2 regions of the Bacillus sp. WC2503 genome follow, and region 2 is predicted to be linked to the other one. Evidence: predicted binding sites of a transcription regulator. Region 2 holds the regulator's gene; the other holds the start of a gene.
The links. The regulator LexA, encoded in region 2, represses DNA repair genes until DNA is damaged. The targets are predictions, from matches to a motif close to CGAACATATGTTCG.
Positions count from the first base shown of each region.

Region 1 (15,143 bases), 2.5 Mb from region 2:
TTCTATCCTTTATTCAGCACATACCGGGAAATTTCCGAAAGGAGTAAGTATGTATGAATCTTAACGTTGTAAATCGTGAGTTAAAAGTCGGACAGATTAAAATGAACGGTGTATCTTCGTCCGCTCTCTTTTTAATTGGGGATGCAAATTTCCTCATTTTATCTTCTATTCTTGATACACCGTTTGAAACTGTTACAGAGGGTCCATTTGTACCATTAGTAACAGATGTCCCTCCTACTCCAGGTTAAGGAGACTGAGAAATTATGTTACATCATGTGTCTATTGTCCAAAATGTTTCTATTATTTCTTTAGGGATTGCTGCTGTATTTCAAGTTGGAGATGCAAATCAAATGGAATTAAAAAGTAGAGCTCTTGCCGTCCACAGGGAAATCCCTTGTTATATAAAAGGTGAAGGGCGCTTAGATGCATTTGAAATCTTTACAGATGAACACATTACAATCCCAAAGCGAACGACAGATGTCAAATTAAATATTATAAATGAATGCCCTTTTATTGAAGTAAATAACGTTGAATTGCGAACACTTTTAAATTCTGGTTGCTTTCAAATTGGAAATGTTGATTATGTTTTTAATAACTCTCGTATTATGCAAATCCGCCAATATATTACGGATGAACCTTCCGCTCAATAATTCATATAGTAATTAAAAAGCTTAGTAAAGTAGGTGGATGGTATGCCTTCTGTTGTTGGAAATCTAGTCGTTCAAAACAGTAACGGTTCTTTCAATTTAGGAGATTTTTATAACGTGTCTCCGAAAGAAAACACGAAAGCTTATAACGGGTCCGGAGCTTCTAATGTCGGATTTGTCGTCAACACTTTTAACGGCGTTAGTGCAACAAATACGTTTGATTCTGATGTGGCAGATCAAGATCAGATTGGAACAGCGTAAAAAAGAGGTGTCTCCTATAGGTGACACCTCTTTTTTATATGAAATAGTAACGGATCTTTTCTTTGAAAATTATTCATCACATCACCATTTATTTAAATGATAACCCGCTCTCCTCCAAAGCTTTCCTAAGCTTCGGCAAAGACGCAGGTCCCATACCATGCAGTTTTAAAATTTCTTTTTCACTATATTTTGAGAGCTCTTCTACAGTGTGAATACCATGGTGCTCTAATGCCCTTCTTGCTGGTGCTGAAAGAAGAGAGAGAAAACCTTCTTTTGGCTTTCTCTCTTTCTCACAGGTTGGGCAAGTTGGACAATCGCTACTTTTATAGTATTCATGTCCTTTTTCACACGTTCTTAACGTTTTTTCCGTCGCCATTTTCAAGCCCCTCTATTCCTCAATATTCACAACATAATTCCCATCAAAGAAGTATAAACATTTCTCTTTCACAGGATGTTGTAAGCTTTTCTCGAGTGCTTTTGCATATAACGAAAGCTGCACTTTATAGCGATCTTCTAAAATTGGTTTTGCTTGTTCAAATCCGCCTGGGAATTTACCTTCAATCGTATCTGTTTTGAAATCGATTAGCGTAATACCATCTTCTTCTTCAATCATGCAGTCGATAACCCCTTGGACAAGAATCGATTCCCCGCTATTCCCTTGCCAATCTTGATATGCTTCTTCTGCTGATAGCATCATCGTAAATGGAACTTCACGCTCAACACTTTTCGCCGCTAATACCCTTTTACCTAGGTCACTGTCAAAGAATGAAATTACTTTTTCAATCGCTATTTCTTCCGCCTGCTCGAATGTTAACAATTCCTTATTTACCATTCCAGCAATTTGTTCTTGAAGAACTTCAACCGTAATCGGCTTCTTCAAATCTACATGTTGCATAACGGTATGGACTGCTGTCCCACGCTCTGCGTACGTTAATCCTTTTTTCTCCATAAAGCGCGGACGTGTTTTAATTGGTGCACGTAGTTTTCTAATAAAGGCGTTATCGCTGCCTTCTTCAGACTGATAATTTCTCTTTATTTCTGTAACGGATTGCTTCGCACGATGAGAGGTTGCTTCCTCATACCCGTACTTCCACATTAACCTATCGTACACTTCTTCTTTTCGTTCACTTTGTAATGGCACAGCCTTTTTCTCACGAAGTGCTTCTAACAACTCTTGTTTCTCTTCTTGAACTGGCTCTGGTGCAAGTAGCGTGTTACCGTCCACAACTTCTACTTTCCAGCTAGTGTCATACCCGTAAATTTCATCTGGAATACTTCCTTGTCCTAATTCAAGAAGTATTTCACTATCACGATGTCTATATAATGAAGGTGCAATCCAGTCTAAATAGCAAGACGCTCCAGCACGTATGTGATCTGGTAATAACCATTCACTATGTTCCCTCGCATCGAGCCATTTTTCCATTTCCTTATTTGCATCCTTAACTGTTCCGATTAAAATTAACTTCTCTTTTGCACGCGTTAAAGCTACGTATAATACGCGCATTTCTTCCGCAATTAATTCCATTTTCATTTTACGTTTAATTGCAAGTTGCGATAATGTCGTATATTTAATTCGTTTACGCGGATCAATGAACTGTGAACCGAAACCGAAGTCTTTATGCAGTAAGAAACGTTTCATTAAATCTTGTGTATTAAAACGACGACCGAGTCCAGCTACAAATACGACCGGGAACTCAAGTCCCTTACTTTTATGAATCGTCATAATGCGAACAACATCTTCTTGTTCACCAAGAGCTCTCGCCGTCCCCATATCGTCACCGCGTTCTAAAATACGTTCAATAAAACGTAAGAAGCGGAATAATCCTCTAAATGATGTTGCTTCATATTGCCTTGCGCGGTCATATAATACACGCAAGTTTGCCTGCCTTTGCTTTCCAGCTGGTAAACCGCCGACAAAGTCATAATACCCTGTCTCACCGTACACTTTCCAAATTAAATCAGAAAGTGATTGTTGGCGCGCGAATTCACGCCATCCTTGTAGTAAGTTATAAAACCATTCTAGTTTTTCATGAAGTTCTTGTTCTTCTTCAAGCGGTGCACCTTTTAAGAATGAGCTCATTACTTCATAAAATGACCCTTTCTTTCCGTGAGCACGAAGCGTCGCAAGTTCTTCATCATTTAATCCAACGATCGGTGAACGAAGTACTGCTGCAAGTGGAATATCTTGCATCGGATTATCAATAACGCGGAATACGTTCATCATAATATTTACTTCTGTCGCTTCAAAGTAACCAGTCGCAAGGTCTGCATATACTGGAATTCCTTGTAGTTTTAACTCTTCCATAATTTGCGGTGCCCACGGCATAGAGCGAAGTAAAATAACGAAATCACGATATTGCACTGGTCGCATACTATCCGTTTTTCGGTCATACACTTCATAACCTGAATCGACCATCGCTTTAATGCGCTGCGCCATAAGACGAGCTTCCAGTTGCGCCTTTTCGACTTCCGTACCTTCTTCACCCTCTAGTACTTCTTCTTCCGTTTGCTGAATGCATAATAATTCAGCCGCTACATCTTCACCTATTAGATAGCTAGCACCTAGCTTTAATTCAGCGTCAGCATCGTAATCGATTTCCCCAACTTCTTCGCCCATAATTTGTTTGAAAATAAAGTTCGTACCTGCTAGTACTTCATGACGACTACGGAAGTTTTTCGCTAAATCAATCTTCATTCCGCCGCCCGATCCTTCTTGCGTGAAGCGTTTATACTTTCCTAAGAATAAGCCTGGTTCTGCTAGTCGGAAACGGTAGATTGACTGTTTTACGTCACCAACCATGAACAAGTTCCCTTCACTCTCAGAATCTTTCGTTACGAATTTAATAATGGATTCCTGTACGAAGTTCGTATCTTGATATTCATCGACTAGTACTTCTGCAAATTTATTACGATATTGAAGCGCTACTGCTGATGGCTTCACTTCATCATTTTCACTTTGTTCACTTAAAATTTGCAAACAGAAATGCTCTAAATCTGTGAAATCAACCATTCCTTTATCTCGCTTCATCGCTTGGAAACGCTCTGTAAAGACTTTTACGAGCTTCACAAGTTTTTCTAATACAGGATGCATATCTTGAAAATCTCGTAAGAAACTTTCAGGTTTGCGGCTAAATAACTCTTCTTGTAATTTCTTCACTTCATCTTTCGCTTTATTACGAAGAGAGTCTACTTGTTTTACAACATCCTCGTTGTAATCACTTTTCTTAATACGCTTTAACGTTTGCCACGATACGTTTTGCATCGCTTCATACACGCTTGTCCACGATTCACGAGCTGCTGATGATAACATTCCAAGTAAAGCTGCATCCGCTTGCAGGGTTTCAACGCGAGGCGCCGGGCCGTCAGGAAGCATTGCGAGTTCGGTTGCTTTACGAATATGTTGTTCCGCTGTTTCAAGCTGGAATCTCACATCTTCTAATAGGTAAGAAGCATACACTAAATCTTCAATTGTCTTTCCTTCCACGTCGTATGCTTCTACTAATTTATCGAGCCATTTTTCCGGATTTGGATGCGCTCTTGATTCTGTATGAAGCGCTAAAATCATTCTTTGTAAGTCATCATCACTACGGTCACTCGTATAGCGATCAACTAATTCAAAGAAAATACTATTATCTTCGATTCCATACTCTTCTTCTAATATGTCATCTAGCACTTCTTCTTTTAACAACTCATTTTCTGTTTGATTTGCAATACGAAAACGAGGATCAACATCCAGCATGTAGTAATACCCTCTAATTACTTGTAAACAAAATGAATGGATCGTTGAAATAGATGCTTTATTTAATAGGCTCAGCTGTTTTCTTACATGTTGAGATCCTGGCTCATCAATTAGTACTTTTTCTAACGCTTCTCCAATTCGATTTTTCATCTCTTGCGCCGCTGCATTCGTAAATGTTACAACGAGCAGGCGATCGACATCGACTGGATTTTCCTCATTAATAATCTTTTTAATCATACGTTCAACTAATACTGCTGTTTTTCCCGATCCAGCTGCTGCTGCGACTAAAATGTCACGTCCATTCGCTACAACGGCTTTCCACTGGTCATCTGTCCATTGACTACCTTCTGGTTTTTTAGGCCAATTCTCTATCATTCTCCGTCAACCTCCTCTCTAATTTTCTCCATCGCTTCACTATCTTTCATATCTTTTAACGTACGGAATTGATTATCTTCAAGTGATTCATCAAACTGACAGACAGATTTGAAGTTACAGAACGTACATGCCGCTTTATTCCCCTTTTTGTAAGGAGCAATATCAATAACACCTTCTGTAATGTCTTTTCCGATATGTTCAAACGTATGGTGTACATATTTTTGCAGTACGTTAAACTCTTGCTCACTTGCAATGCTAGAACGCGCACTAAAACTACCGTCTTTTTTCAGACCAGCAGAAATAATATCTGAACTTCCTGTTGAAAGTTTGTTATCCATTAAACGAACAACGTCAGCATCTCCTAGTACGAGGCCTTTCATTTTAAATTTCTTTAAAATTTCTTTTTCAATTTCAGCTTCAGATGCGTCACCTTTCATTTCAACAATCGGGTTATGAATATGAAAGTACAGTACACCAGCAGGTGATGCTGCGTGGCCTTTTTTCATCCACGTTTGTGCATTTGTAGTAACGACATCTAAATACGTTAACATTTGAAGTGCCAATCCGTAATACACTTCCGTTAAGTCTAACGCTTTTGAACTTGATTTATAATCAATAATACGAAGGAATGTTCCGTTTTCATCTTCAGCCTTATCCACACGGTCAATACGGCCGATAACTTCCATCTTCACACCATTTGGTAATGAGAATTCCATCGGCGGAAGCGATCCCGTACCGCCCATACCGAATGGCACCTCTAAATCAACTGGTACGAAACCGCTCGACTTCGCGTGTTCACGAAGAATGATTGACGTACGGAAAATGATTTGTTGTAGTTTTTGTTTTAAATAGAAATGACGATTTGAGCTTAATAAAATTTGTCTTTGTAATAACGGTGCGATTTCTTCTATTACTAAAACAGAAAGATGCTCACACTCTTTTATTGATAAATCCGCCCAAGTGCGGTTTTCGCGTAATAGCCTGTCTGCAATTCTCTTCAGTGCTGCATGGAATAGTTCACCGATATCTGGTGCATCTAGTTTAAAAATATCACGCTCTCTTAACGATAAACCGTGCTGCGCGAAATGAGCGTACGCACAACGGTTGAAGAGTTCCATACGAGAAACGCTTCCTTTTATTTTATCTCCGTATAAATCTCTACTTACTACCGTACTTAGTTTCTGCGCACGATTTCGATAGAATAAACTCGATAACACGCGACTACTTTTTTGTTTCCATTCATCCGAAGTGACGTAGAAGTTATAGACGTCCCACCAAAAATCTAGATTCCCTTCAAATCCGTATCGCTTCCACGTTTGTAGTTGCTGCATGACATAAGATAACGTCACTTCTGGCGTTGCTACGTATGAAATTTGTTCCGAACGCGATAAGTCGTTTACGTCATTCGTAATAAACGAGTCTTTCACATTAGGGAACATTCTTTTTATTTTCTTAATAAAGCTAGATGCAAGTAATGTCTTTCCTTCTTCATCTGCAAGTGGGCATGAAATATATAATTTCTCAGACGCTCTCGTTACCATCTGATACATAACGAACTGCTCTTCTAATAAAGTTTGTCTCGTCGTTGGCGCGAGTTCAATTCCTGCCGCACCAAGAACTTCTCTTTCCTCATCAGAAAGCATCCCTTCATCCATCGGTGCTGCTGGAATAACTCCTTCATTTACGCCGATAATAAACGTTGCTTTCACATCTGATAACCTGGAGTGATCAATATTGGCAACTAATACTTGATCTAATGATGGCGGAATGTTAGCGAATTGAAGTGCCTCAAGTCCTGTCGACATAACGTCCGTGAACATTGATAGTGACATCTTCTCCTCACCAAGCATTTCTACAAACGTATCAAGAAGGCTCATTACTTCTTCCCATACTTGTTCATGGTCTGTTGCAAATAAGAAATCTCCGCTCTCTTCTGCACGTATACGTAATTCTTCTAACTTCTTTGGAACGTCAAGTTCTTCTAAAAATAAGTAAACCGCTTCGCACATTTGCATCACTGTTCCCGCACGCTTTAACCTTTTTTGCATGCGAATAACTGGCGTTCTTACAACATCACGCAGCCTGTTTATTTTCTCTTCCATTTCACGTTCAATATCTGTTATCATTCCGTTTGTATCGTCAAGTGAACGGTAACGGCGATACATCCACGGATCCTCAGAAGTCCATCTCTTCCCTTGTACACCGTACGCTAAACAGTAGTTTTCGAACTCATCCATCTCTTCACGCATCATTTCTTTCCTTACGTTTAATGGATATAAAAGCTCTGTTTTCACGCAGCGAAACACCGCGTCATAACGCCAATTTCCGCTAATAATTTCTAAGGCAGAACGAATACATTCTACTAATGGATGATGTGACATCGGGCGTTTTTCATCGATGAAGTGTGGAATATTATAATCTGTAAATAACGTTCGCATCACATCGTAATAACTTTCCCCGTTACGAAGAAGTACTGCAATATCTCGATAACGATACGTTTCATCCGCGACAAGTCTACGAATTTCACGAGCAACCCCTTCTACTTCAGCTCGTAAATTCGCCGCTGTACTAATTGTTACACTTGCTTCATCATAATACTTTTCATTCGGACGCGCTTCATAATGCGTTTCTAAATGAGCTAATGCCGGAGAATGAAAACGCGGTTGTTCCATAAGTGGAATTGTTTTTTCAATTTCTATTTTCTCTTCACGCGCTACTTGTTTTATTTTTTCATATGTTAACGTCGTTTCATAAAATAAATCCAGTTCATTCACTGGCTGCGCTAATGTTTTTTCATCTATCGTTAACGTAATTGTGACTCTCGCTCCACAAATCATGAGCTGTCTTACAATTTCAAGTTCTTGCGGAGAAAATGAATGAAACCCATCTATATAAATTTCAGCACCATTTACATACTCAGACTGCGGAAGCTTTTCCACTAGCAATTGTAAATAGTCTTCTGAATCTAAATATTTCCCGATTAAAGCACGTTCAAAATCATCATATAATAGCTGTAAATCATATACTTTATTCGCTAATAACTTTTGCTCAGCACTGCTACTATGCGCATCTAATTGTTGCCACATTTCATATACGTTAGATGGCGTCACATTGTAACGTTTAAACTCCGCAATCATACTGCCAAGATGCTCAAAGAAACCGTTTTGCTCCGCTGCTTTTTGGAACACCGATAATCCATCTTTACGAGATTCTACAATTTTACGAAGTAACATATGCACACCCGCTTCATCAATATGAAGACGACTCGCTCCGCCAACTTCTTGCAACACCTTCCAAGCTAATCGTGAAAAACTAAAAACTTGTGCCCGAATAGAACCTCTTACATCCTCACTTTCAATTAACGCCTGCTGCGTCTGGAATGTCATCTGTTCTGGCACAAGATATAATATTGTTTTGCCTCTCGGGCGCTGTTTTAACTCTTCTTGCACTTCTCGTAAACAAAGTGTACTCTTTCCACTTCCCGCTCTACCAATCACCAATCGAAGTGACATGTAACCCCACCTTTCACTTACACAACGAACGTTAGTTTGCTACTATAATTGTATTATAGTACACGAAAAAAGACAAACGGAGTTGTTTGTCTTTTCTATACTTCTACTTCATTATATCAACCTTTTGAAAAATTCGTTTGCACCTCTTGAATTGGCCAATATCTTAAATCGACTTTACCGACAACTGTATCAGCCTTCACAAAGCCAAAGTGTCTACTATCCCAGCTCCCAAGGCGGTTATCGCCTATTACAAAAATATGACCAGCTGGCACCACCTTTTCTTTTGTTAACTCTTCTAATGTAAAATCACCTGTTAGTTGCCTTCCATTTATCTCTTTCTTGTACTTCTCTAAATAAGGCTCATCAATAAATTGACCGTTTATATACAACTTATCATGCTTATATTCAATATGGTCTCCAGGTAAACCGATAATTCGCTTTACATAGTCTTCTTTTTTATTCGCATGAAAAACGACGACATCGAACCTGTTCAAGTCCCCCACTTGATAACTCACCTTATTTACAACGAGCATATTGCCATCCTGCAATGTCGGCATCATTGACTTCCCCTCTACAACGTACGTTGAAAAGAAAAACGTTCGAAAAAATACAGCTAATAGTACACCAATTAAAATTGTTCGTATCCACTCTAGGCCTTCTTTTTTCAAAGTTTTCTTCATCCGCTTCTCCCCTTACCCTTTAATAATGAAGCTTGCATTTATAAAGTGAAACTTAATCGGTGGGGATTTTGTTCATCCCGCACCGATCGGGCAGTTTGATCCCCACCTAACTTCTCTGCTTCAGCCGAATTTTTTGGAGGGAGTTTCACTGCCCTCAAATAGTGGGACAAAGAAGACTATTCTTAATGTAGTTCTAACTTTACTTCAATTCTTTTACCGACATACCATAAAATAAAAATAACAATCGCTACAATAACTGATTTCACTGGCTTATGAATAAACGACATTAAATCATGACCGATGTACGTTAAAATAAAAATCATCACAAGCTTCCCGAATGCGAGCGCAAGTCCGAACTGTTTTACGCTAATGCGAGATAAACCAGCTACAACGTTTATAAGCGCAGACGGTGTAAACGGAAAACAAAATATAACAAACACTGGCGCGAATCCTTTCCTTTCAATCCACCCCATTGCCTTGCGCACTTTCTCATGCTTATTTACAAAAGAAAAGAAACGGCTTCGTCCAAAATGGCGGATAATGAAAAAAACAAGCATAGCACCGATTACTGATCCAAGCCATGAATAAAGGAAACCCAGCCAAAATCCAAATGCAACAGCATTCGCTAGTACAAACACAATAAGTGGTAATGCTGGAATAAGCGCCTCTATCATCGGCAAACCGATGCCAAGAAGCGGTCCGAACGCCTTATAACTTTCAACAATATGATCCATATTTTCTGGTGAAAAATACTCTTTGATTGACTGAAAATCCATTCTACACTTTACCCCTTTACTCTAATTACTACCTCTACTGTATCATTGCTTTTCTGAAAGAGGAAATGGTAGATACGACATATGGAGATGTAATTATTAAGTTTCCATGTCCTTCATTAGAATTCCTTCATTATTTAGCTATGATAATCTTTCAATATTCGACAGGATATGAAGATAATTTAGACACTATACACAAATTGTAACTTAACGGTTACGTTTGATGAAAAAGCAGAAACTACAGAAAGGAATAATTCGTCTTTTTCAAAAAAATACCCTTACTGCACGTAAGGGTATTTCTACCTATATAGAAAGAAGTATCATGTATGCCACAAATATAAAATGATATATATTCACACTACATTAAATATATATAAGGAAATTACCATTATATTGTTCCATTAAAGAACAATATATTTGTACATCTCACTCGGTTTATTTATGAATCTTACAGCGTAAACTGTATATATAATGAAATAAAAAAAGGATGAGTCTCCTCATCCTTTTCCTCTCACACATCTTCTTCCCTAACAAAATACACTTTCTCATAAGCTGGTCTTAATGTTGATTCATCTCTTTTATCAATTTCTTTAAAACAAGGATTTCCTTGTTTCTTCTTTCGATCTTCATATTCTGTACGCAGTTTCGCTGTACGATTTTGTTGATTTTCAAAACTACTTTTTGATATTTCTAATTTCACAGCAAGGCCATTTATAAATCGAATCATAAGATTTCCATCTTTTAATTCTCGATTACTTTCGATATAAAAATGCGACAGCCACGCGCACTCTTTTCTAGAATAAGAATAAGTAGGGAAAAAATAAAGTTGATCTGTCGGACTGATTGCAATCGGTGCTTTATGTGTAATGTGCGTTAACTCTTTCGTTCCTTCTTTTCTGCCCAAAAAACTAGATCCATGCTTACGACAACTTCTCTCTATAATATCTAGAGGCTTTTGAAATACGAAAAAAGAATCTTCCATTTCAACAACTCGCGTAACAATTTTCTTTTCACTTAGAATAACAGGAAGTAAGGCCATTGTATTTTTAGTTACAACATAATTTTCGACATAGCGTTCTACTTTACTTTCCATATCCTATTATCTCCTTTTTTCATTTTCTATTTATATTAGCAGCTGCATATATAATTTTAGCACCTATGAAAAGGAAATAGGTAACAGGTTCCGCTTTTTTACAATTTTTTATCATTTATCAAACATTTGTCAAACAATAAAATCACGATATATAAATTAAATAGTTTTATAACCATAAAAACAGCATTTATACTACCTATAAATATTTATTATCCCTTCCTCTTTTTACATCATTACAACAATTAACTTTGCTATAATTAAAATATAAATCCAATATATGGAGGGCCCTTATGGAAGAAAAAGAGATCCAACCATCGATTCAAATGAAAAATAGTAGCGTCATTATCGTGAAAAACTCAGCTAGTATTATATTCGGTTTATTTTTCATTCTGCTATTCTTCGCTAAACCATTTCGTAAATCGAAATGTCCTGAATGTAAAAAACGCGAGAAGAAAAAAGCAGGAAAAGAAGAGTAAAAGGCCTTCCTTTTTGGAAAGCCTTTTACTCTTCTTCATTACCTCTATAAACGTCGAGTACAACTTCATTTACATATATCTCAACAACAAAAAAAGGATGGCATGAGCCATCCTTTTTTCCATCATCAACTATAAAATTATAGTTTGATTACGTTTTTAGCTTGAGGTCCACGGTTGCCTTCTTCGATTTCGAAGCTAACTTTTTGACCTTCTTCTAAAGATTTGAAACCTTCAGTTTCGATTGCAGAGAAATGTACGAATACATCGTTTTCGCCTGGAACTTCGATGAAACCGAAGCCTTTTTCGTTGTTAAACCATTTTACTTGTCCTGTTACTGCCATGATTATTTCCTCCTAAGAAAATACAAATTATTTTAGTCTTCCTGTATAAAAAAAGAATCCACACATTATCAAACACGAAACATAAACTAGTTCTCACATACTTTTTCTCGTTCGTTTTCGGCACTTGATAATATATGGATTGCTTAATTTAACTATTCAACTGACATCATCATAGCATACTTAAAATAAAATGTACAATCTTTTTTGAAAATAGAATTTCTAATTTTTAGTATTTCTTATAAAATAAAATTATCTCTATTCTATATAAGGAGGAATTCATGACAACCAAAATTCCTAAAAAAACATTAAAGAGAATTGAAGAGGATATTGAAAATAATAATCTCGGAAAGGCAAGAGAAAGATTACACGGTCTCATCTTTACATACCCAAATGAATTACATCTTCGAAAACAAATCGGAGACATTTATTATAAATTACAATATCCAGAAATGGCTGGACGTTATTGGTATCTAGAGGAGCATAAAACAGATATTATGCATGAATCATGTTTATTATTTGAAAAATCAATGGGAAATGATCCTTATCATATTGCGCGTGCTTTAAAATTCAAAGGCGATTCTAGCAAGATAAAGAAATTGTATAAAGAGCAGCCTTTATCTCCAGTACAAAAAAAAGTAGCAGAGGAATTAGTATATGAATATAAAGAAACATGGGAAGATAAGTTACTCTCTCTTGGGTGTCTAGTATTCCTTGCTTTCCTTCTTTTCTCTGCTATTGTCGGTATATTCACTATTTGGAATTGGATTTTTTAATTATAGGGGGAATTTTCACATGTCAAACTACGAACAAGAAGAAAAGCTAACAGGGGGAAACGTCTCAAACGTATATCGTTCTGAAAATACTGTTCGGCGGGAATTAAAGCCAGACAGTACAAAAATTCATAAGCTATTACGTCATCTAGAAAACAAAGGATTTCATTATGCCCCAAAGTTTTTGGGCATAGATGAAAAAGATAGAGAGATTTTATCATTTATAGAAGGCGACGCAGGCAATTATCCTTTAAAAGAATTCATGTGGTCTAATGATGTGCTGAAAGAAATCGCAAAGATGCTCCGTCTGTACCATGATGCTGTAAGTGACTTTCCGTTATTAGCTGATTGGAAACCGATGGATCATACCCCACATAACATTGAGGTTTTATGCCACAATGATTTTGCTATATATAACATTATTTTCAATAATGAAAAGCCAGTCGGTATTATTGATTTTGACGTCGCTGCTCCTGGTCCAAGAATGTGGGATATCGCTTATACGCTTTATACTTGTGTACCTTTAAGTCGAGTGTATTATACGGAATCAGGTGAGGCAATTCATTACGACTCATCGCAACATGCAGGTCGTATTAAAGAAAGAGTAAAGTTGTTTGCTCAGTCCTACGATAAAGATATGGACGAAAATTACTTCGAAATGGTGTTACTACGTTTAGAAGGGTTATGTACATATGTGAAAAGAAAAGTACAAGAAGGAGACGGAAATTTCCAAAGAATGATTGATGAAGGACATCTAGATCATTATGAAAAAGATATGACGTTTATTCGTAAGCATGGGAAAGAATGGATCTAATATTATTTCTATTTTTGTTAGTAAATATATTTTAAGTTATGTTACATATATCCGAATAATCGTTCATATCGTTTCTTTTCCTACCGGAACTATCAAGCTAAAATCTCGAGATACCCCCTAACGAAATTTTAGCTTTCTATAGTTATGTAAGAGAATTCAGCCCATTTTTTCGTTTCACAAAAATTTTATAATAATTAAAATCACATTATAAAAATATTATATTATAATACAACTAGTTAAAGGGAAACTTTAATCAGTGGGGTTTTGTGCATCTCCCACGTAACTTCTTTGCTCCAGCCAACTTTTGAGGCGGGAGTCTTACTGCCGCAAATAGCGGGATAAAATTACAAGGCCGTTTGCCATGGGGGATTTACATACATGAAAAAGATTTTATTTTTGTTATTGGCTACTATTATTACGTTAACATACCTTCTAGTTTTTAATAAGACTATTGATTCTGAAATTAAAGGATTCCCTATACCTTATGAAGCTAAATTAATTCATACTACTGAGGAGATAGGTGAGTATGTATATAAAGGCGATTGTTTTGAATCAGGTTTATCTATATGGTATCAAATACATATAAAATTAAAGGGATGGGATAAGACTTTTGCAGAGGGTGGAATGAAAGTTTATGAGAAGGATAATAAAAAAGTAACCGTAATATATTTAACGGGAGAAGATGTTATCAGTTTATATAAAGAGTAATAAAAAAGGTGATCACTTAATTGTGATCACCTTCCTTTTATTTCGTAAACTGAGCTTCTTCTGTAGAACCTTTTAACGCTGTCGTTGATGAAGTACCGCCTGTAATGACTTGTGCTACTTCATCAAAATAACCTGTTCCTACTTCGCGTTGATGACGAGTTGCAGAGTAACCGTGTTTCTCTGCTGCGAATTCCGCTTGTTGTAATTCAGAATATGCTGCCATGCCACGCTCTTTATAGCCACGCGCTAATTCAAACATGCCGTAGTTTAATGAGTGGAATCCAGCAAGTGTTACGAACTGGAACTTGTAACCGTAAGATGCGATTTCTTTTTGGAAGCTCGCAATCGTTTTTTCATCTAATTTTTGTTTCCAGTTAAATGACGGTGAACAGTTATAAGCGAGTAATTTCCCTGGATATTTTTTATGGATTGCGTCTGCAAATCGTTTTGCATCTTCTAAATTTGGTTCAGACGTTTCACACCAAACGAGGTCTGCATACGGTGCATACGCTAAACCACGTGCAATTGCTTGATCCAGTCCTGCTTTCGTACGATAAAATCCTTCTGGTGTTCTTTCTCCTGTAATAAACGCTTTATCAACCGGATCGATATCACTCGTAATTAAATCGGCTGCATCTGCATCTGTTCTTGCAACGATAATTGTCGGTACTCCCATTACGTCCGCAGCAAGGCGTGCGGAAATTAAATTACGTACCGCTGTTTGTGTCGGCAGTAATACTTTTCCACCTAAATGTCCGCATTTTTTCTCTGAAGATAATTGATCTTCAAAGTGTACACCTGATGCACCCGCTTCAATCATACCTTTCATAAGCTCGAATACGTTTAATTGTCCGCCAAATCCAGCCTCTGCATCTGCTACAATCGGTACGAAATAATCTGTATCATCGCTTCCTTCCATATGCTGAATTTGATCCGCACGTTGAAGTGTTTGAT
Region 1 covers NZ_JBQYMD010000001.1:437,450-452,592, reverse strand. The annotation lists gene gerPC (spore germination protein GerPC) at 1-47, shown strand, start outside; gene gerPD (spore germination protein GerPD) at 54-248, shown strand; gene ACUN26_RS02430 (spore germination protein GerPE) at 264-650, shown strand; gene gerPF (spore germination protein GerPF) at 693-908, shown strand; gene ACUN26_RS02420 (RNA polymerase alpha subunit C-terminal domain-containing protein) at 997-1,284, opposite strand; gene addA (helicase-exonuclease AddAB subunit AddA) at 1,297-5,022, opposite strand; gene addB (helicase-exonuclease AddAB subunit AddB) at 5,019-8,534, opposite strand; gene lepB (signal peptidase I) at 8,651-9,214, opposite strand; gene ACUN26_RS02400 (TVP38/TMEM64 family protein) at 9,397-9,990, opposite strand; gene ACUN26_RS02395 (competence protein ComK) at 10,499-11,080, opposite strand; gene ACUN26_RS02390 (hypothetical protein) at 11,371-11,556, shown strand; gene cspA (RNA chaperone/antiterminator CspA) at 11,694-11,897, opposite strand; gene ACUN26_RS02380 (DUF6584 family protein) at 12,176-12,670, shown strand; gene ACUN26_RS02375 (phosphotransferase) at 12,690-13,481, shown strand; gene ACUN26_RS02370 (hypothetical protein) at 13,860-14,189, shown strand; gene aceA (isocitrate lyase) at 14,227-15,143, opposite strand, start outside.
Region 1: a site for LexA is predicted at 8,560-8,573, ahead of addB (helicase-exonuclease AddAB subunit AddB). Genes of this name have one in related genera too.

Region 2 (15,143 bases):
TAAGAAAAATCCAATGTCCTTATTGGCCAACTATTTAAATTATGATGCTGCAATTATCGGCAATCATGAATTTAATTATGGAATGGATATATTAAATCATGCTGTAGAAACTGCAAACTTCCCGTACTTATCAGCAAACATTTTAGATAAAAACATAAAAGAACCTTATTTCGGGAAACCCTATATAATAAAACATATTGAATCAAATATAAAAATTGCTATTTTAGGGGCAACAACACATTACATCCCGAATTGGGAACAGGCCCATCATATTAAAGATTTACTATTTGAAGATGCATTAGAAACAATAAAAAAGTGGGTTCCTTACATCCGTAAACATGAGCAGCCCGATTTACTAGTCGTAGCCTATCACGGAGGATTTGAACGCGATTTTCAAACAGGAGTACCGACTGAAGTTTTAACAGGTGAAAACCAAGGATACGCAATGTATGATGAAATTGATGGTATAGATATTTTACTAACAGGCCACCAACACCGAGAAATTGCTCAAACTTTAGATAATGGTGTAACAATTTTACAGACCGGATGCAATGGACACTCCGTTGGAAAGGTAAAAGTAATATTCGAAAAAACAGAACAAAAATGGGTAAAGAAAAATAGTTACGCACAATTATTGCCTGTGCAAGGAATCGAGGCCGACAAAGATGTTCTTTCCTTGGTCGCCGATTATGAAGAGAAAACACAAAAATGGCTTGATCAGCCTATTGGCATCATTCATGGAGACATGCGAATTTCAGATGCTATGCAAACTCGTTTGCAAGACCATCCTTTTATTGAATTCATAAATAAAATCCAGATGGATATAGCTAACGTTTCTATTTCTTGTACAAGTTTGTTTCATAATACATCTCCAGGATTCCCGAAACATGTCACAATGCGGGATATCGTTTCCAATTATATTTACCCAAACACATTAAAAGTTATTCGAGTGACTGGAGCCGATATAAAAGATGCTCTCGAACTTTCTGCTTCTTATTTCACATTAAATAAAGTTGGAGATATAATTGTTAATCCTGCATTCATAGAACCAAAACCTGCGCATTATAATTACGATATGTGGGAAGGGATTTCGTATGTATTAAACATTTCAAAACCAATTGGTGAAAGAGTAGAGTCTTTACAGTATAAAGGCGCTACACTCGATATAAATGAAGAATATGACGTTGTTATGAATAATTATCGAGCAAACGGCGGAGGGAACTTCTTCATGTTTCAAAATAAACCAGTAATAAAAGATATTCCAACAGATATGTCTGAACTTATTGCTAACTATATATTGAAGCATAAAAGAATAGAAGCAACGAGAAATAACAACTGGAAAGTTATTAAATAACAAATAAAAAAGATGGGCTTCGCCCATCTTTTAATTTAATTTTGCATTATCTTGCTTTTTTAAAGCTTTTAATTTCGCTGGTGTAACATCTGTACCTTCTTCGTTAACGACTTTAATTCCTTTAAGTTCGTTTAACATATTTTGACGAAATCCTTTTAAATATTGTTCTCGTAGCGATTGACGCTCACGTTGTTCTTCTTCAGTTAAACCTTCAGCTTTTGCTTTTTTCGCTAAGAAGTTAATGCGTTCAACGAGTTCGTGATTAAGCATCTCGAATCCCCCTTCTAATCAAAACTGATTATTATCATACAATAGTTACTCTTCTTTATCAAGCAATTGCTTTGTATACTCTACGTATCTACGATGTACAGTCGCTTTTGAAACATTATGACCAAATCCACGAAGCGTTGCCGCAATTTCTTCGAAAGTGAGTTCACTCTTGCGCAAACGTACAATTTCCTCAATTGGCACTTCTTTTTTCTCTCGCCCTACGCTTAAATGACGATTTTTCAAATTATTTTCTGGCCGATAGCCTTTTTCTACCGCGCGTTGCATACCACGTTTAATTTTCAAGTTATGAATCTTTCTTTGATATTCTTCAACAATACTAATTATATCTAATACCATCGAATCAGAATCCGACAATTGTAATTCACCATTATGCGTATGTGTATATACTTTTATTCCCTCTTTATGTAAACAATGCATTAACGCAATCTTCGCATTCCCTCTACCAAGACGTGTTTCATCTTGTATTAGAAGTGCATCAACTTGTTCATCTCGAATTGTATCTAATACTTCTAATATGCCATCACGTTCAATTGTATAGCCACTAGCCTGTTCCTCAATCACTTTTGTCACATTCATTTCATAGCGCTCAGCTAAATGCAATAATTCATCCTTTTGACGCAATAACGATGTTTCTTGTGCTTCTTTTGTTGTACTCACACGTGCATAAACAATTGCATTCATTTTGAACCCTTCTTTCTCGCTATATTTTCTCTCTAGTGTATCATAAATCTCCCTTTTGTTCGAACTTATGTTTGTAGAATGTTTTTTCGCATGTTATACTTATTAATAAGAAAAACGAAAGAAAACGAGGTGTTAGAAAACATGGAAAAGTTAACGAAACGCCAGCAAGACATTCTCGACTTTATTAAGCTAAAAGTACAAGAAAAAGGATATCCACCTTCCGTACGTGAAATCGGTCAAGCAGTCGGCCTCGCTTCTAGTTCTACAGTGCACGGACATTTATCACGACTAGAAGAAAAGGGCTATATCCGACGCGATCCAACAAAACCACGAGCAATCGAAATTTTAGGCGATGACCGAATGGATACAGAAACACAATCTGTTATTCAAGTTCCAATCGTCGGAAAAGTTACTGCCGGTTTACCGATTACAGCAGTCGAAAGTGTAGAAGAGCACTTCCCACTTCCAGCTAGTATCGTTTCTGGATCAGATCAAGTATTTATGTTACGTATTTCTGGAGATAGCATGATTGAAGCTGGTATCTTTGATGGAGATTTAGTTGTTGTCCGCCAACAACAATCTGCATACAACGGTGAAATTGTCGTTGCCTTAACAGAGGATAACGAAGCAACTGTTAAACGTTTCTATAAAGAAAAAGACCACTTCCGTCTACAGCCGGAAAACTCTTCATTAGAACCTATCATTTTAAAACAAGTGTCAGTTATTGGAAAAGTAATTGGCGTATATCGTGATTTACATTAAAAATAATAAAAGAAGATAATTCCCTTATTTATATAGGGAATTATCTTCTTTTATATATTGGTAGATTTTAATTCATTCCAAAAAACTCGAATGAATCTATCTTCTCATCTATTATTAACGTGTTTCTATAGTAACATCTCCAGCAGCCGTTTTGCCGCTAATCTTTTTACTCCCATTACCAATTGTTACGTTTTTATTTTCCTCATTAAAAATTGTCACATCTCCACCAGGAGTTTGCCCAGTTATTACTGCATCTTTTGGTTTTTCCGATAAAGTAATAGTTACATCTCCAGCAGTTGAGCTTGCCTCTACATCATACTTAGGATCATGATCCATAATATATACATCCCCACTAGTCGTTTTTGCTGTTACTTTCCCCATAACCTTTTTAAAGTTCACCTCACCAGCTTTTGTAGATCCCTCTACGTTCTTAGCTGTTACATACTTCAAATCCACTTCTCCTGCCAGCGTTCCAACATTTACGCGGTCACTTTTCACATCACTTATTTCTATTTGTCCAGCTGCTGAATTTACTTTGATCTCTTGGTAAGAACGTTCTGGTACAAATATAGTCAATGTAGACGTTTGAAATCCGAAATTGTAAAAGGAAAAATCAAACGAAACATCTTTTTTTCTTTCCCCAATAACTTTTAATGTGTCACCATCTTCAGTAATACGAATTTCTTGTTTACTTACATCTCCTGTTTGCTTTACATAAAAAGAGGCATCCGGAGATTTTTGGACGACAATATCCCCAGCACCTAACTTAACTTCTATATTTTTTAACGTTTCGTTTTTAATTACGTCTTCTTTATCGCCTTTTTCTGCAGTTTGTACTGCTTTTTCATATGTTTGTGAAATCCCTATTACTCCAATAATGATACAAGCGATAGCTACTAACAATATTTTTTTCATCATCTACTCCCCTTTTATCATTTTGAAGTTCCATATCACATAACGTACGCACAATCTTTTAAACCACTTCGTACTATAATACGCTATCATACATAACAACAAACCTACTCCAACAAATGTTATACTAACGAAAAGATCCAACCATATAAAAGTGCCCATAAATACTTTTACGATAACGAAAAATGGTGTCACTACACTAGCAATCCCACCGACCCAAAAAGAAAATATAAAACCGATAATTGCAACTAAAGGGCCTAACACGATAATAAAATTAAATAAACTAAGTCCAATCGCCGCCATGACAGCTCTTGTAACATTTGAAGTCGATGGATCTTTTTTCATTTCATCGAAACGATACATCGCAAGTAATTCTTTTGCAATTACTTTAGGAGAACCAAGTCCTTTTATTATTTCTAATTCAGTTTTCCCTTCTTCTATCCCAAACTGAAAGTGCTCTTCATAATCAAATAAAATATCTTTCCTCTCTTCTTCCGGTAACTTTCTAAGCTGATTCGATAATTCTCTAAGGAATTGTTCTTTATTCATCCCAATTCACCCCTTCAATAATTTCTTGTACCCCTTTCGCAAAATCACTCCACTCTGTTACTAACAAATGAAGTTGCGTCTCTCCTTGCTCTGTTAGCTGATAATATTTACGAGGCGGTCCTTCCGTGGACTCTTTTAAATACGTTTGAAAATATCCCTCTTTCGTTAAACGACGTAATAATGGATATACTGAACCTTCCGATATTAAAAATTTATTTGAAATTTGCTGTACAAGTTCATAACCGTAACTATCTTTACGTTTCACAAGTGCCAAAACACATAGCTCTAACACACCTTTTTTAAACTGAACGTTCAAATGTAATCCTCCTTTCTTAGTTTAGTACTGTTCAATACACGGTACTAGATATATCCATAATATACCACTTGGTACTATTTATTGCAAGGTACTTGTTTATATGTATTCACTGACTTTAAAAACGCGCAAATAAAATCCCGAATAAGATTCTGTTGTAGTTCACCATTATTCGAGATTTTATTCGATTCGAACTGCATTCATACAAAGCTTCATTCAATTTTTCTCCTCTAAGAACCAACTTCCATTTGTGACCCTAGTAAATTTCGAAATACACCTTTTCTTTCTTTAGCTAGTTGATTAAATTCACCTTTTTGAACAATTTCACCTTTTCCTAAAACAATAACTTGATCTGCATTGCGTATAGTAGATAAGCGATGTGCAATAACAACAATAGTCATTGTTCCTTTCAATCTTTCTATTGCTGATTGGATTTTCACTTCATTTTCAGTATCTAACGCACTCGTAGCCTCATCTAATACTAAAATCGACGGTTTTCTTAAAATAGCTCGAGCCAATACAAGTCGCTGACGTTCACCACCTGAAAGCCTCACCCCACGATCTCCAATCAGTGTATCAAGTCCATTTGGAAGCATTCGTACAAATTCAGTTGCTGCCGCAAATTCTAATGCAGCCCAAATTTGTTCTTCATTTACATTCGAGTCAATCATCATTAAATTCTCTCTTATACTAGCATTAAATAAGAACGGATCTTGTGGTACATAGCTAATAGCCTGTCTTAATGATAATAAATTATCAGTTGTAAGAGGGGTACCATCTATTAACACTTGACCTTTTTCTGGTTGGATTAACCCCATTAACACATCAATTAATGTACTTTTCCCAGCACCAGAATGTCCTACAATTGCCGTCATACTATTTATTGGAATTTGTACATTAATGTTTTGAAGTGCATATAAAGCTTCTTGCTTATTATAACGAAAAGAAACATCCTTACACTCAATACCTTGTTTTATACAAATCGGCTTTATATGTTTTTGCATGTATATATCCTGCATTTCAACCGCTTCATTACACTCCTGTTGCAATTCCCATAATGACTTAAAGGCAGGAATGCTTGCAGCCAGTTGTTCTAAATTTGACTGAATCGTCATGAACCTTGGCCATAATCTTGAAAAAATGAGAATGATTAATAGTAACTGGGCCGTTTGCGCTTGAAACATATTTACTGACAAAAATATAAAAAATGCAATTAATATAGCCATTGAAATTTTATAAAACAATTGAGAGTTTGACCTTATTCTCATATACTCCATTTGTTCGCTACTCATCTTTTTTGTTATAGATTGAAACCAATCCAAACGTGATCCTTCCAAAGTATTGCTCTTTATATCTTTAATTCCATTGAAATGATCTGTTATACCAGAAAGATAGTCTTTTGCCAATTCTGAGGTCTTACCGCCTAGTATCCGTGCTTTTTTTATAAAAACACGAGAAGCTACCAAGAACAATAAGCCAAAGCCCAAAACAAATACAGTGACTTGGGGAGATAATAAAAACGCAAGCCCTACCTGTATGAATGTAAATAGAATAGTAGCTAGCAATTGTAAAATTAAATTAATCCCATAACTAACACGAGCTAATTCTGTAGTTAATATATTAATTAGATTTGTTTTCCTTTTTTCTAAAAAAAATCTCCACTTTGCTTTTAAAATCATACTATATGTTTCTACTCTTAACTTTCGTACAAAAACTTGTTGCGTTCTCGCATCTCTTAACGTTATATTTCTTTGCAGTATATTTTGACTTAACACTATTAATACATATATACCTAAAATAGAAATTAAACTTGTTGTTTTAGGGAAATTCTGCAAAATTCTATAGACAGGTGCAATAAAAGAAGTCTCCTCACCTGTATTAATTATTCCAGTCATACTTATCATAGGAAGTAATAAAATAATACCTATCCCTTCAAGTAAACTGATTAACACCATACCAAATAAATTCACATACAGTATTTTTCCTGCTGAAGAATATAATTTCTTCATAAAATATATAATATAATTCATCGATGTTCCCCCAATAACAAAGCAAACTTCTTCGTTTTTCTCCAAATACATAGAAACGGACGTAAAGGAAAATATAAAAAATGAAGAAATTTAGGTAACGGCAATGTTTTCGCATCAATTGGATAAGGATATAGTTGGCTCATAATAAATAAAGTTTTTTGCTGATTAGACATTAACGAAAATAAATGTCGACTATGATAAGCAAGTACTTCTTCAGGAACCGGATCGGTATGCAAGTTTATCATTTGCTTGAAATAAAACAAGGCTTCTTGCGCTAACTGTTTTGAATGTTTTTTAGCTACTAATTCCATCATTCTTTCATCCATCCGTACACCTAGCAATTGAGATGACAAAATTAATGCTTGTCCTCCTAAATGTAGCATTTGATATGTTTTCATTAGTTTATGAATCTCACTCCAATTAAGATCTTGATTGACAATTTTTTTTATATCTACTAACCAGCGTAATCTGGACCAACCATGTCTAGCACCATGAGATACAAGAAATAAAAATAAATCTTCCTTCCCTAGCATATATACGGAATTACTCGTAAGGGTGCTTTTTCTCTTTCGCTTCCAAAGCTCTTCAAACCCAGGTTCCTTACTAGGTCCGGGATTTAACCGCCAATGAATCTCAAGCTTAATCTGTTTTGTCGGATGAAAAAATGTTATATGATGATGCCTCCATTTCCAATCATTTAATATCGTTTGAATATAATCGTCTTTTACATACCCCTGCTCTAAAAGTAGCATTTCTACTTTTTCTAAATTTTGAATTGGAATAAGAACGTCCAAATCACAGGATGTTCGTAAAGAAATATCTCCATATAAATCCTGAGATAGTACAGGCCCTTTTAGAAAAATCATACGAATCTCATTTTCATTACATATTTTATTTATTCGTTCCATTTCAGCACTTAAATAAAGCATTTGAAATGTATTTTTTTTATATTTTCTATTCAAGGATTGTACAATATGTGAAGGAATTATTTCCTCATCTACCTGTTTAAGTTTTTGATATATCACCGGATAAACGCGATGATGCACAACCTGTTCAAGAAATAATTCCCAATCAATATCCGAAAACCATTCATTGCTGTAAGTTTGCATTGTTTCATCATCTTTTAACTTCAAAATTGCAAAAAGAAGTTTCAATTCCTTAGACATGAACTCTACATTAAGACCAAAATCTTTCTCCATTTTACTCTCCTTTAATAGTGTTCTCACTTAGCCTCTTTGCAAATGATCCAACGACAGTGAATTTCTCCATTCCTTCCGATCCAGTAACATAAAAAGAACCGCTACGTAACCATGCATGTGCAATTAGTGCCCCACTATTATCCTTAGCAGTTCCTAAATAAAGAGTACTCTCAATGTCACGTTTTTCAAGCATTTTCATCCCAGCTATCGCTTTAACGAGACATTGACTTTCCCAAAAAGTATAACGACTCATAATAGAAATTGCTTCGGACACCTCCTTTAGTGTATCCTCGTGTTGCTGAATTTGAGCAACTGATGTTTCGTTCATGTAATCCCCTAAAGAAGGTGCAACTTTGGAAAAGGTAATACTTTTTAGTACACGCGCCCATCCTAAAAAAATAAAAGCCTCTAAAAATAAAAGCTTTGTTTCCATGTTCAGCAATAAAAATACCCTTAACCTTTTCACAATATTCATTAATCCCTTCCTAACAGTTCTTTTGAAATTACAAATCTATCTATTAGGCTGATCTTTTATTTGAATTAACCCTTCTTGAAATAAACACTCTAAAAAGGAAAGAACTTGCTCTTCACAATCTTTTCGTTCAATATCATAGTTGGATACTAGCATAGTAACAAGCTGATTAATTATTATTGGCTTTTCAATAAGCTCCCATATTTCTCCGCCTATTTCACCTAAGTTATAGTACTTTCCTTTCTGGACATTTAACATAACTTTTTCTCCATCCATATCGCTTACTATATTACCTTTACTTTGGACAACGTTATGTTTTAATGATATTTTTCTCGAGTGGACAACCATCAACCATACTCCCTTTCTGTATAGTATTTAAAATAACTTCCACAAGCTCATGAGCTGTAAATCTTGAAGTCGGGCGACTTACTTGAAACATTTCCATTCCACTTGCAATATGAGTTGAAGTTTCAAAATGCCATTCCATTAATCCTAATTTAGAAATCAAAGAACTCCTAAAAGTATGACGGTATAATTTATACAAGCGTGCGAGCCCTTCTATACGGGTCGTCTCAATATCTTCTCCCTGTGTTTTTACTAATTCAATAACACCAGCAAGAGGTAATGGATCTGGAAAGAATTGAGAATTCACAGGAACAGCATACTTCGTTTCTCTTTCAAACAAAGGGCTCAATTGCGCTACTTCCATCCCCAACTCATTTATGCTCTCTTGCCATAATTTTTGTTGTGCGTAAGAAGGATGAACTATTGCAGTATTTTTATTCAAACGAGACACAGCAACTACATCATCACTTAAAAGCTGATATCCTTTATTCAAAAAAGCCGAGGCTAACGTTGATTTTCCAGCTCCTGAATCACCAATTAATGCGTATGCTTTTCCATCTATGGCAATTACACTCCCATGCAATGGGAGTGTTTTACGTTGCATTAAAAGCGCCCCCATACAAGTTCCTAGAATATATAAGCGAATTTTATCTTCTTCTGCGTCTGCCATAGGTGAAAAGGTGATTTTCTCGCCGGCCTGTATAGAAAATATTGCAGTTTGAGGAACATGAAACATAACTACATTATCCTCCACTACAATTGTTTTTTGCTTTTCCGCGCTATATTTACACCACTGTTCTGACAAATCCGTTATTTCAACTTGAACATCTGCCACCTCTTTTTTTTCATTCAGCTGAGACAATTCGGGTAATGGAATTTCACTTACTATTTTTAACCCGAAAGCTTGATATAACACATTCCCCATAGAATCAAACATCCTATCCCCCACATTGTCAATTTTTTGAAAGCTCTTATATAATAAAGCTATATAAGAGCTTTATTTTTCCAATGACTTAACTGTACTTAACTGGATCATCTGGGTCAGGTTGAACAGCATCTGGATATTTATGCCCAGGCCCAGCCATAGTCATATTAATATTAAGTACTTCTAATACAGGTTGTTTCCATTCCTTTTTCATACGTATCACCTCCTTTCATATTGCTTTTTTTATAAATCGATAGAAGATTAAGCTGCGCATTAAAACTCTAAAATCTAAATCAAATGCATATTCTGGTCGAGGTTCTTTACAAATTTTTGAGATAGCTTTCTTAATTACCTCTACATTTAGAAATTCAGAGATTACTGGATCTACACTAAGTTCTTCAACTTCCTCAATAAATTCATTCCAAAAAGGAGCCATACGGTAAACACCATCTGCACCTTGAATACCGCGAACCCGTTGATTCAATCGTACTTTATCAGGAAGGAAGCTCTTTGTGGCTCTCCGGATCAGGGCTCTATCTAAACCATTTTGAACATACTGTTCTTCTGGGACTGACAAACAAAATTGAATCAATCGTAAGTCATTTGTGGGATCACGATCCCATAAGGCATAACGTAATGATAATTTCGTTTCATACGTGCCATTTATGCTCCAATAATATGGTTTTTCAAACTGTTCTCTTTTCATTTCATATGCATTAGAAATAGCGGTGCCTGTTATATCGATTTCTTGTTCTCTAAGTCTGTCAAAAACATTCATTTCCCTTGCAAATTCCGGATTAATTATTACGGAATTTGCATCTTGTTTTCCTGAAAAAAGTAACTGATGCAAAAATGGAAATGCCTTTCGTCTTACCACTTCAAAAACACGTGACTTTTTTACTCCTATATTTCTACTATATAAATATAGTTCACGATAAAAACGAATCCAATGTAGCTTTTTCAATAACATTGCCTGGTAATCTAAAATAGGTCCCCATGATACTGTCCAATTACCTCTTTGACCACTAAGAAGTACTCCTATTCCCTGCTGAGATGCTTTTTCATAAACTCCACTCAACCAAAAAGTATTCTCAAAAAATTTATATGGCATCTCCATTGTTTCCAGCCAATCATCAATTTCCGATAGTGGGCTTCTCTCTGGCAATTCTAAATAATAATCCTGTATATTCCCTACATGCTCTACAGTCGATTGAATAAATGGTCTTTCGTCAGCTATCCTACCTTTGTGTGTCCAATCTTCAAATCCTTCTACTGGAACATAACTATACGTATGTAATTTTTTATTTTCAGTCCGTAAATCCCTTGCAGCAAAACTAACGACAGAACCTGAGTCTAACCCTCCACTCAAATGGGCTCCGACTTGGTGGTGTGTTCGCAAACGTGCCTTCACTGCACTTTTATACACCTCTCGAAACGCCTCTTCATACTCTTCATTTGATTTTAAATTAAGCATTTTCCCAACAGTTGGTGTATAGTATCGTGAAAACTTCACTTCGCCTTCCTTTACCAAAATAGTGTGTGATGGAGGCACTTGTTCTATATATTTGTAAACTGTTAACTGTGGATCTACCGATTCGAAATTTACAGGTATAGCTAAAAATTCAGCAAGCCACTGCTCATTCAATTTTTTCTCAATATACGGTAGAGTAAATAACGGATTTATAATGGTACAAAAAGCAAGTTTTTCCTCACCACGATAAAAATAAAGGGTCCGACTTCCTGAAAAATCTCTGGCACCAAAAAGAATTTGTTTTTTCTCATCCCAAATCATAAAGGCAAAATCGCCTACCAAATATTTTGGAGCCGCTTCCCCCCATTTCTGATAAGAGAGTAAAATCAACTCACTATCTGTCATGTTTTTTCTATCCGAATAATCCACTTGTAATTTTTCAAATAACTCATTACGATTATCAATAATAGCATCTGCTGTAATTGCCAATTGCTTTTCATAATTATAAAAGGGTAATTGTTCACCAACTGACTCTGGTGTAATCCATTGTGCATGACATCCTAGAAAAGCATTTTCTTTGTGCCATATTTGAATATCGTCAGCAGGGTACTTTTGTAATTCACTCATTAATCGTGTGCCATGTTCAATTGATATAGGTTCATTATTAAAGTGAATAATGCCAGTTATAGCGCTCATTTCTTCCTCCTAATATATGAAAAGTTACTACAATTACTATTTACATATTAAATTCGTTAAACATACCCCTTTATCATTCTTTTTAAAGAACGAAATTTTTTATTTTTATTACTTTCTCAATTACATGCTTTAATTTACTCTCAGACTTATATATTATAGACATTTCCAAATCTATACTCCTCCCTTTTTTTATGTAAATTGAAACTGAACACTAGAAAAGATTCATTATAAAGAACAATTAGTGGTACGTATACAAATCTAATTCAAATTCCATTTTCACTTACTTTTCTTTTAATTCTTCCATTCTACAGCTTTTAAAATGCTTTGAATTACCCTTTGTTGATCTTCTGCTAACATATTAGATCCTGAAGGCAAACAAATTCCACTTTGAAATAGGTACTGCGACACATCTTCATTTTTGCTATGCGGATAATACTTCATCTCTTTAAAGAGCGACTGCATATGAAGTGGCTTCCACATAGGACGCGCTTCAATGTTCTCTTCTGCTAAAATTCTCAACAATTTCCCAATAGAAATCCCAGATTCCTTTTCATCAATTGTCAATGTAGTAAGCCAACGATTTGGGCGAGTATGTTCTAATTCAGGCATAAAATAAAACCCTGGCATGTTAGATAGCGCTTCGTAATACCGTTTATATACAAATCTTCTAGCTCTCACCCTATCTTCTAACACTTCTAATTGTCCTCTACCAATACCAGCTAAAATATTACTCAGTCGATAATTATACCCTATCTCACTATGCTCATAATGTGGAGCTGGATCCTTTGCTTGTGTCGCTAAAAATCTCGCTCTTTCCAATGCTTCTACATCATTAGAAACTAGCATTCCACCACCTGAAGTTGTAATAATTTTATTTCCATTAAATGAATAAACACCAAATTTCCCGAATGTACCGCTTGCTTTTCCTTTATATGTAGAACCAAGAGATTCTGCTGCATCCTCAACTATAGGAACATTATATTGATGACAAAGTGAGAGAATTTCATCTAGTTTAGCACTCTGACCATATAAATGAACAAGAATGATAGCCTTAGGCAAATTCCCCATTTTATTAGCTTCATATAATGCATGTGCCAATGCACTCGGTGACATATTCCAGGTTTCCGGTTCTGAGTCAATAAATACCGGTTCCGCTCCCAAATAAACAATCGGATTTGCACTCGCTACAAAAGTAAAACTGGAACAAAATACTGTATCTCCCTTTTGAATACCTAATAACTGCAAAGCTAAATGAATAGCAGCAGTACCTGAACTAACTGCAGTACCTCCTCTAACTCCTACAAAAGATGCAAGTTCTCGTTCAAACCCATCGACATTTGGCCCAAGAGGAGCAACCCAGTTTGTATCAAATGCATTTTGGATATATTTTTGTTCATTCCCACTCATGTGCGGAGAGGAAAGGTAAATTCGCTTTTTATGCTGAACTGTGTGCATGTAAACACATCCTTTATACATATTTAAATACTATGTATCTAAAAACATATGCTTTAATACAGATATATCAGATAATCTCCTTAAATTATCAATTGTATAATGTGCTTTATAAGCTTGCTCAACTATAAGATTATGGTAAATTCCATCTTCTCTACTAATATGGATCGTTAACCATTTCAATTTCTTGGCCGTTATAAAATCCTTACTTAAATTATCTCCTATATAGACACATTGCTCATGAGGCACCTGTAATTCCTTACTTATTTTTTCATAAGGAATTTTGCTTGGTTTCCAACATTCTTTTCCTAGCTTATCAGTGAGAATTATTGAATGAACCCTCTCTTTTAACTTTAATGCATTTATTTTTCTTTTTTGAGCAACTAAATATCCATCTGAAATAAGTCCTATTTTAACGGTATTAACCAAATTATTTAGTACCCAATCCGCTTCATCCAACAATTGAATATCTGGTTTATGGAACCTATACTGTTCTATCAAATTACTAATCAATTTTTCATCATAATCAATGTCTAACTTTTTAAGTGTTTTATTAAACACAAACTTTCTTTCACCTGAATTGAATAATCGAATTGCGATATTATAAAAACCAATTTTTCCATAGTTATCTTTAATCCAATCATCCACTGCTTTAAAGCCACTTACGACATAATCTTTCTCTTTATATAAAGTATCATCCATATCAAAAACAATTGCTTGAATCACCATATTAAATACTCTCCATAAAAACCGCTTCGTCATATCTAAGCATTGTTAAATTTTCTCTCCAATTAAAGTCTTTATCTATAAAGACTTCCCCCTGACACATTTTAATTGTCCAAAGTGGAAAATTCGCTCCTGCTTCTATTGATAGTGGTATTCCTCCTCCAAAACGAGGGTTTATTTCAATAAACGTAATTTGCCCATCCTCCTTTTTAAAACATTGTAAAGTAATACATCCAATAGGATTAGGAAGAGCTTTTATTACAGTTTCTGCTGCTTGGATGATGTCAAAATCTTTCTTGGTCACACCTTTACTTACCTCACCTGCTCGTGTCTCTATACGCAATCTAGGAACGATCGTTTTTATATTCCCATAGAAATCTACCATGACATCTATAGTGTATTCCTCTCCTGAAACGTACTCTTGTATCATAGCGTTAGGTATATACTCCTTAAAAAATTCCAATTCCTTTTCATTCATTATTTTTGTTACACCTTTACTAGAACTGCCATCAAAAGGTTTAATTAATAGTGGAAATTGATATTCCTTTCTTCCAATCTCTTCATCACTATACACTCTAGGAGTTGGTATATTATTAGAGACAAAAAAGTTATATGTGTATTTTTTGTTATTAGCAATTTTATTTAATTCCATACTAGAAACTAGTACTTTTACACCAATACCTTCAAAAACCTCCGAATTATTAGCCATAAGGATTAATTCCGTATCAATTAACGGAATTATTAGATTTATCATTTCAGATCTACATATTTTTAACAATTCATTTATATATCCTTCTTCATTTACACGCGGAACAATAAAATGCTTATCGCTAAAGTAAATGGTAGGAGCAGTTTCTTTTAAGTCTGCAGTAAAGATTTTCCCTTTGATTCCTACTTGTTCAAATACCTCCTTAAATTTTTTAATTAAAGTGACCCTCCTACCAGAGCTAGTAAACAAAATGTTC
Region 2 covers NZ_JBQYMD010000001.1:2,904,663-2,919,805, forward strand. The annotation lists gene ACUN26_RS14805 (bifunctional metallophosphatase/5'-nucleotidase) at 1-1,354, shown strand, start outside; gene ACUN26_RS14810 (DUF896 domain-containing protein) at 1,385-1,624, opposite strand; gene ACUN26_RS14815 (YneB family resolvase-like protein) at 1,670-2,326, opposite strand; gene lexA (transcriptional repressor LexA) at 2,468-3,088, shown strand; gene ACUN26_RS14825 (DUF4097 family beta strand repeat-containing protein) at 3,203-4,006, opposite strand; gene ACUN26_RS14830 (DUF1700 domain-containing protein) at 4,007-4,549, opposite strand; gene ACUN26_RS14835 (PadR family transcriptional regulator) at 4,542-4,865, opposite strand; gene ACUN26_RS14840 (ABC transporter ATP-binding protein) at 5,093-6,892, opposite strand; gene ACUN26_RS14845 (nucleotidyltransferase domain-containing protein) at 6,889-8,091, opposite strand; gene ACUN26_RS14850 (lasso peptide biosynthesis B2 protein) at 8,093-8,566, opposite strand; gene ACUN26_RS14855 (lasso peptide biosynthesis PqqD family chaperone) at 8,603-8,911, opposite strand; gene ACUN26_RS14860 (HPr kinase/phosphorylase) at 8,874-9,845, opposite strand; gene ACUN26_RS14865 (paeninodin family lasso peptide) at 9,922-10,047, opposite strand; gene ACUN26_RS14870 (lasso peptide isopeptide bond-forming cyclase) at 10,063-12,000, opposite strand; gene ACUN26_RS14875 (aminotransferase class I/II-fold pyridoxal phosphate-dependent enzyme) at 12,292-13,455, opposite strand; gene ACUN26_RS14880 (HAD family hydrolase) at 13,486-14,181, opposite strand; gene ACUN26_RS14885 (ATP-grasp domain-containing protein) at 14,183-15,143, opposite strand, start outside.